DNA from 2 places in the Rhodococcus sp. G6(2025) genome. Region 2 is predicted to be linked to the other one. Evidence: riboswitches for the same ligand, from Rfam matches in the RefSeq annotation. Region 2 holds a riboswitch; the other holds the start of a gene.
What was found. A riboswitch is a leader RNA that binds a small molecule or an ion and turns the genes downstream of it on or off. The one in region 2 is predicted to bind S-adenosylmethionine.
Positions count from the first base shown of each region.

Region 1: another riboswitch for S-adenosylmethionine. It lies ahead of ACLIVD_RS03690 (aminotransferase class V-fold PLP-dependent enzyme); the one in region 2 lies ahead of ACLIVD_RS29940 (putative leader peptide).

Region 1 is NZ_CP179750.1:762,080-766,285, forward strand. Features, by position in the region: gene ACLIVD_RS03680 (purine-cytosine permease family protein) at 1-735, opposite strand, end outside; gene ACLIVD_RS03685 (MlaD family protein) at 1,032-2,279, shown strand; SAM riboswitch class IV at 2,360-2,474, shown strand; gene ACLIVD_RS03690 (aminotransferase class V-fold PLP-dependent enzyme) at 2,526-3,821, shown strand; gene ACLIVD_RS03695 (putative leader peptide) at 3,850-3,918, shown strand; gene ACLIVD_RS03700 (LLM class oxidoreductase) at 3,968-4,206, shown strand, end outside.
Region 2 is NZ_CP179750.1:6,468,264-6,472,469, reverse strand. Features, by position in the region: gene ACLIVD_RS29950 (LLM class flavin-dependent oxidoreductase) at 1-803, shown strand, start outside; gene ACLIVD_RS29945 (NtaA/DmoA family FMN-dependent monooxygenase) at 819-2,213, shown strand; SAM riboswitch class I at 2,261-2,354, shown strand; gene ACLIVD_RS29940 (putative leader peptide) at 2,359-2,442, shown strand; gene ACLIVD_RS29935 (ABC transporter substrate-binding protein) at 2,596-4,206, shown strand, end outside.

The sequences.
Region 1 (4,206 bases), 2.3 Mb from region 2:
GAGTGTCGGGGCGTACGACAGCGGACCGCCGACGGCGAGCACCACGGCCAGAATCCAGGTGGGCCAGAACCCGCCGAGGAGATAGTCGCCGCTGCCCGACCCGCCGTCGAAGCGACCCCCGAACGCGAACACACCGAGCAGGAGCAGCGCGGCAACGACGGGCAGCACGAACTTCTGGAGCGCGACCACCGTGCCGTGGCCGAACAGCGCGACGGCCACGATCTCGGCGGCGATGATGCCGTAGCCGAGGGCGAGCATGCCGTTGTCGACCGGTGTGCCGAGCAGGCGGTGGGCGGCGGCGATCAGCGCGTCACCCGAGGTCCAGACCGCGATCGCGGCGTACGCGAGGGCGAAGAGCAGGGTGAGCCCCGAGCCGATCATCCGTCCGCTCACTCCGAAGTGCGCACCACTCGACACGGTGTTGTTCGTGCCGGTGCGCGGGCCCAGGAGTGACAGGGGAGCGATGAGGAGCGTGCCGAGTCCGATGCCGACCGCGCTGGCCGCGATCGCGCTGCCGAACCCGAGTCCGAACGTGATGGGGAGCCAGCCGAACACGATCACCGAGAACGCCAGGTTGCCGCCGAAGAACACGGCGAGCATGTTGAGCGGTCGCGAATCGCGTTCCGATTCGGGGATGTATTCCACGCCGATCGTCTCGACGTGTCCGAAGCGGTCCTCCGGCGGGGAGGGGGCGGTGTCGTCGAGGGGCGTCGTCGGGTCGAGATTCGTGGACACTGCGGACCTCACATTTCGGGGCGGAGGTGACTGTCATCACGTCCTGTTGGGAACCGAAGATATTCCAAACTGAAAATTCAGTCAAGACCGTCGAGTGACGTGCGCCACCGAGGGTGGTTCGGAGTTTGCGCTGCTACGGCGACCGGACTAGATATATGTGTGACCGCTTGTCTCACGTATCCCACTGTCATCGGAGTGCCTGTGTCTGCCGCCGCCATCAACAGTCATTTCGCGAACCGGTGCCTGCCAGCCGCAGCGGGGACGGCGTTCGGGCGACGCGACATCGAGGGTCGACGGTGAGGTCGCCGCTCGTCCGGTGGCAGCTGATCGGCTTCGTTCTCGTGGCTCTCACGGGCCTCGTCTACGTGGGTGCCAACTATGTGCGCCTGGGCAATCTCCTCGGGTTCGGCGAATACACCGTGCACCTCGAATCGGAGACGTCGGGCGGCATCTTCACCAATGCGGAAGTCGCCTACCGCGGCGTGCCGGTCGGCCGCGTCGGGGACATGTCCCTGACCCCGGACGGCGTCGTCGTCGAACTGAGGATCGACACGAGCGCGCCCGACATTCCCGCCTCCGCGAAAGCCGTCGTGGCCAACAGGTCGGCGATCGGCGAGCAGTACGTCGACCTTCGGCCCGCCACCGATCGGGGGCCGTTCCTCGCGGACGGGTCCCGAATCGCCGCCGCCGACACGTCGACGCCGGTGCCCGTCGAAGAATTGCTCGCCAGCACACGGGGATTGACGGAATCCGTGCCGATCGACGCGCTCCACACCGTCGTGACGGAACTCGGTGCGGCATTCGACGGCAAGGGCAAAGACCTTCAGTCGCTCGCGGATTCGTTGTCCGGGCTGTCGGGGTCGGGCTCCGAATCGCTCGATCGGACAATGGCTTTGGTGCGCGACGGTCGCACTGTACTGGATACGCAGTCCGAACAGTCCTCGGCGATCAAGGATTTCAGTGCCGACCTGGACTCGCTCGCGGATCGTCTGCGCAGCAGCGACCCGGACGTCCGGCGGCTGATCGACAACGGAAATCCGGCGAGCGATCTACTGGGGCAACTCGTCTCGGAGGCCGGACCCGGTGCCACGACGAACCTCGCCAACCTGTCCGTCACGGCGAAGGCGATCTCGGTGCAAGCCACCGCCCTGCAGACCCTGTTCGTGTACCTGCCGGGGGTGGCGGCAGCGTCGTCGACCATTGCGCCCGACGACGGAACCGTGCACCTGGGCCTGGTGGCCGAGACCAACAATCCGCCGTCGTGCACCGTCGGCTACGAGGGCACCCAGGCGATCCTCCAGGAGATGAAGCGGAACGACCCGAACTTCGACGACACGCAGCAGGACTTCCCGCAGAACACCGCCGCGTCCTGCGAAGCCCCACAGGGCAGTCTCACCGGCGTCCGCAGTGCGAACCGGATCGTGTTCGGCGACCCCGCCACCGTTCAGCCGTGGGACTCCACGCCCAAGAAGGACCCGAACAGGCTGGACCTCAACCCGATTGCGAATCAGCTCGCCCCGCTCCTCGGGGTGACTCCCAACTGACGCGAGTTCTCGGTCCCGGATCCGGGACCCTCCGGGTTTCGGGTTGACAACAGCGCGTCGATCCTGCAATCTTCGAAACAGGTCACGAGTACCAGCGTCAAGCCCCGGCTAGCTGGTCGGCAACCCTCCACCGCGGCGGGGTGCTCCGGGTGACGACCAGGCTGAGGTCCATACCGGACCCGGCAAGCGCGGACTCCGAGAGGGCACCGACCCTGCGACGAGTCCCTGACTACGAGGGATGTCGTGATGACTGCTGTACTGACCGCTGACGTGTGTGTTGCCCCCTTGGCCCAGGTTTCGGGCTCCGACCTGCGGGTTCCGCTCGTTCAGGGCGGCGACTGCGCCTACGTCAACTTCGACTACGCCGCCAGTGCGCCGGCGTTGGCGCAGGTGACCGACCGGATCGGGGCACTGCTACCGACGTACTCCAGCGTGCACCGCGGCGCCGGCTACGCGTCGCGGGTCTCGACCGAGTGCTACGAGAACGCCCGCGACTCTGTCGCCCGGTTCGTCGGAGCGGGGGAGGACCAGGTGGTGGTCTTCACCCGGAACACGACCGACTCGCTGAATCTGCTGGCCGGCTGCGTCCCCGGCAGCACCGTCGTCCTCGACATCGAGCATCATGCGAACCTGCTGCCGTGGAAGAACTCTCGCGTCGTGAGGGCGGCGGACACGCTGGAGGAGACGGTCCGCCTGCTCGTCGCAGAACTGTGCTCCAAGCCCACCGCCCTGCTCGCGGTGACGGGTGCATCCAACGTGACCGGCGAGGTTCTGCCGATCGCCGCCCTCGCCGAGGTGGCGCATCGTTGCGGCGCACGGATTCTCGTCGACGCCGCTCAGCTCGCGCCGCACCGGCGCATCGACGTCGAGGAGTGGGGCGTCGACTACCTCGCGTTCTCCGGGCACAAGCTGTATGCCCCCTTCGGCGCCGGTGTGCTGGTGGGCCGCCGGGACTGGCTGGACGCCGCCGAGCCCTATCTCGCAGGCGGCGGGGCGGTCCGGAACGTGACCGTCGAATCGACCCAGTGGGCGCCCGCCCCTGCCCGGCACGAGGCCGGAACCCCCAACGTGCTCGGCGCGGCGGCGCTCGCCGCCGCGTGCGATGCACTGTCCGAGCTGGACTTCGGCACGGTGGCCGCACACGAGGCGGCACTCACCGGCCGGCTCCTCGACGGCCTCGGCTCCGTCGACGGCCTGGAGTTCCTGCGGCTGTGGTCGGACGCCCCCGACACCGTGGGGATCGTGACGTTCACGATCGACGGGTTCGAGCCGGGAGAGATCGCCGCCTACCTCTCCGCCGAACATGGAATCGGAGTTCGCGACGGGCGGTTCTGCGCCCATCCTCTGCTGGGCCGCCTCGGCAGGCCCGACGGCGCCGTGCGGGTGAGTGTGGGTCTCGGAAGCTGCTCCGAGGACGTGGATCGGCTGGTCGACGCGGTGCGCACCCTGGTGGCGGGCCGCCGGAGCTGGACCTACGCCAAGGAGAGCGGCCAGTGGAATCCGGTGCCGGAGACGCGTTTTTCGCGGGACGCGCTAGTATGACCGCATGGCATCGCAGGCTGGGAGCACAATGATTGCTCACTGGTGCCGTCGGCATGTCGATCTGTGCCGAACCGCCTCGGGTATGTGTTCGAGCTGACCGTTCTTCCAGCTCCGTTTCATTCACACGTCATTCCCGAGGAACCCCTATGTCTCGAGACAATGCCTTCGTATCCCGTCCACTTCGCGTCGCCGTCGAACTGACCGGCTCCGGCCACCACCCGGCGGCCGAGGGTGCCACCGGCACGCGGCCGATCAACGGCGCGGACTACTGGGTGGACCTGACCGCCGATTCGACGGATCAGCTCGACCTCACGTCGTTCCCGCCGAACGTCGTCCGGATCCGGGCGTCCGATCTGCGTGAGGCGCAGCAGGAACGCGCACGGAT
Region 2 (4,206 bases):
GACTCGTACCGGTCGTCGGCACCACGTACGCCGAGCCGTTCCACACGTCCTCCCAGCTCGCGACGCTCGACTACGCGTCGCGCGGTCGCGGCGGCTGGATCGCGGCGCGCGACACCGACCCGCGGGTCGCGAGCGCACTGGGCCGGGCGGAGGTCACCACACCCGCCGACCTCGCGCGGGAGGAGCGGGACGCGATCACCGTGGTCCGGGACCTGTGGGATTCGTGGGAGGACGACGCGGTGATCCGCGACTACGCCACCGGACGTTTCGTCGACCGCGACCGATTGCACTACATCGACTTCCGGGGCGAGACGTATTCGGTGAAGGGTCCGGCCATCGTGCCCCGGCCACCGCAGGGGCAATTGGTGGTGTTCGGCCGCGCGGGGCACACGGATCCGTCGCTGGTCGACGTGGTGCTGGTGTCCGGACCGACACTCGCGGACACCGTCGGGGCCGCCGGGCGCGCGAAGGCCGGCGGCGCACCGCTGGTGGTCGCCGAACTGGATGTCGCGCTCGGCTCGTCGACGCCTGCCCCGCCGAGCGGACGGCTGTCGTTCGCCGGCGATGCCACCGGTCTGCTGGAACTGTTGCGGGCCCTGGATACGCACGTCGACGGTGTGCGCCTGCATCCGGCCGTCGTCGACGAGGATCTTCCGGTGCTCGCGCGGTCCGTGGTCCCGGCACTTCTCCGTGCCGGCATCGCGCACCGTCCCATTCCCGGTTCTACCCTGCGCAGCACGCTGGGCCTCGACCGTCCCGTCACCCGATTCCAGGCCGAGCGCCTCGAAGACTCCTCTCGCTGAAAGGTTGTGGAGAACATGACCGACAACTCGTACGCCAGACCCGGCGCCCAGGTGCACTTCGGTGTCTTCTTCCAGGGCGTCAACCACACGACGATCTGGTCCGATCCGTCGAGCGGGTCGCAGATCGACTTCGAAACGTTCCGTCGGGTGGCACTGACCGCCGAGCGCGGCCTGTTCGACGCCTTCTTCCTCGGTGAGGGCCTGCGCCTGCGGGAACAGGAAGGCAAGATTCTCGATCTCGACATCGTGGGCAGGCCGGACGCGATCACCCAGCTCGCGGCGCTGGCCGGCATCACCCGGCACATCGGGTTGGTGGCCACCCAGAACACCACCTACAACGAGCCCGCCGACCTCGCCCGGCGGCTGTCCGGGCTGGACCTGCTGTCCGGTGGCCGTGCCGGCTGGAACGCCGTCACCACGGACAACGCGTGGACCGGTGAGAACTTCCGGCGCGGCGGCTTCCTCGATCACGCCGACAGGTACGAGCGGGCCGGGCAGTTCCTCGACACCGCCCGGGCGATCTGGGATGCGTGGGTAGACGGCGCGGTCGCGACGAGCACCGACGCGCCGTCGTGGTCGACCCCGGACGGGGTGCGGGAGGTGTCCCGGCGCACGTCGCAGTTCGACGTCACGATCACTCCGACGCTGCCGCGCAGCGCCCAGGGGCATCCCGTCATCTTCCAGGCCGGCGACTCACCGGCGGGCCGGGACTTCGCGGCCGCGCACACCGACGTGATCTTCTCCCGGCACGGAACGCATTTCGACGAGGCGCTCGCCTTCGCCGAGGACATCCGGGCGAGACTGCGTCGTGCCGGCCGTCCCGAGGACGACGTCAAGATTCTGCCGGGCACGCAGATCGTGCTCGCGGAGAACGCGTCCGAGGTGGAGGAGAAGGTGCGCTGGGTTCTCGAGGGCCAGTACACCGGGCAGACGGCGTTGTCGCTGGTCGGTCAGGTTTGGGGCCGCGATCTGTCCGATCGCGACCCGGACGGTCCACTGCCCGAATTCGATCCGGTGCCCGCGCCGATCTCCGTCACCCGTGGGGCGGCGCGTGACGGAAAGGATCCGCTCGCCATCGCCCGGGAATGGCGGGCCCTGGCAGAGGCGCAGAACCTGTCGCTGCGTCAGGTTGCGATCGCGACCACCCAGCGCTCCGGATTCGCCGGTACTCCCGGGCAGGTCGCCGACGAACTCACCCGGTGGGTTCGCAGTGGGGCCACGGACGGGTTCAACGTCTCGCCGTATCTGGTGCCCACCGGACTCGACGAGATCGTCGACCTGCTTGTGCCCGAATTGCAGGAGCGAGGTTCGTACCGAACGGAATACGAAGGCTCCACCCTGCGTGAACATCTCGGTCTCCGGCCCGCTCTGTCGCGGCGGGAACTCCCGCCCCGGCAGGCCGTGGGGTAACGGGGGTCCGTGTGGCGCGGCGACCGGCGATCTCTTACACTCGGTAACGACCATCCAGAGCGACCGAGAGACCTGGCTCGTTGACGTCGCAGCAACCCCCCGCCCTGCGGGTGCGGGTGCTACCGCCGGGATCGATGGAGGAACGATGTTGACCGAAGGTTTCGTGAGCGCCTGGGGGCGTCTCCACGTCGATCTCTGCCGGCTGTCCACCTCGATCTGTCACAGCTGACCTGACACCCCGATCCGTCGGGGTTCCGGCTCTTCACACCGCATCCGCGTCGGATCCGGTGTCCCTCACCTTCCTGTGCGCGTGAGCGCTGCCGAATCGACTTGGCAGCACGCACGGCACTTCTTCGAGATCACGGAGTTCTCGGTGCCATCAGTGCTTTTGTCCTCGCCCCACCGCGGTGCCCGCATCGCAGCAGGTATCGGTGCCGTTGCCGTGCTGGCCACGGCGCTCACCGCCTGCGGTGGCGGTTCCAGCAGTTCCTCCGCGGATGCGGGCCCCGCGCAGCCCGGCGGCACACTCCGCTACGGCCTGTCCCAGGCACCCACGTGCGCCGACCCCGCGCAGTCGGGCACGAATCAGACGGTCTACGTGGCTCGTCAGGTGGTGGACTCGCTCACCGACCAGGACCCGGAGACGGGCGAACTGAAGCCGTGGCTCGCCGAGAGCTGGGAAACCGGCGCCGACGCGTCCTCCTTCACGTTCCACCTGAAGGAGGGGGTGACGTTCAGTGACGGAACGCCTTTCACCGCGGAGTCGGTGAAGAAGAATCTCGACGCCATCGTGAACACCCTCTCCGGCGCCAAGGCCCCGCTCGGTGCCAGCTACCTCGCCGGTTACACCGGTACCACCGTGATCGACCCGCTGACGGCGCAGGTCGACTTCGCCGCACCCAACGCGCAGTTCCTGCAGGCGTCGTCCACCCCGCAGCTGGGCATCCTGTCCGATGCGTCCGTCGCGAAGTCCGCCGAAGAACGGTGCACCGGCACCATCTCGGGCACCGGACCGTTCACGTACGCCGACTACCAGCAGGACAAGTCGGTGACCCTCGCCAAGCGCGCCGGATACAACTGGGGTTCGGACGTGTTCGGCCATGACGGCGAGGCCTACCTCGACACCATCGAGTTCAGCGTCGTGCCCGAATCCGGCGTCCGCACGGGCAGCCTGTCCTCGGGACAGCTGGACGCGATCAGTGACGCGTTGCCGCAGGACGCCCCGCAGATCGAAGGCGCGGGCGGGCAGGTGCTCACCACGTCGAACCCCGGGACCCCGTTCGGCTTCCAGCCCAACGTGACTCGCGGACCGCTCGTCGACCCCGTCGTGCGCAGCGCGCTGGTCCCGGCGATCAACCGGCAGGAACTGGTCGACACCGTACTCGGTCCCAACTTCACACCCGCCACCAGCACGCTGGCCAGTCGCACCCCGGGCTACGTGGCGCTGCCGGACGTGTCGTACGACCCGGAGAAGGCGAAGTCGATTCTGGATCAGGCGGGCTGGGTTCCCGGTGCCGACGGCATCCGCGAGAAGAGCGGTCAGAAGCTGAGCTTCCCCGTTCTGTTCAGCTCCGTGTTCGCCGGCAACCAGGCCATCCTCGAACTGGTGCAGCAGCAGCTCAAAGAGGTGGGAGTGGATCTGCAGCTGAATCTCGTGTCCACTCCGGAGTCCATCGCCCGCCAGAATTCCAAGGACTTCGACGCCACCTACTACAACAGCACCCGCGCCGACGGTGACATCCTCCGCACCCAGTTCGGCCTCGACGGCCGCAACCTGAACAACCGCGGACCGTTTCCCGCGCTCGACGACGTGCTCGCGAAGCAACTCGCCACCACCGACACCACCGAGCGGAGCGCGCTCGTCGCCGACGCCCAGCAGCAGGTGCTCGACAACGGTCTGTGGATCCCCACGGTGGAGTTGTCGCAGGCGATCGGCGCCGGTCCCAACGTGCAGGACCTGAAGTTCGAGGCCTCGGCCCGGCTCCAGTTCTTC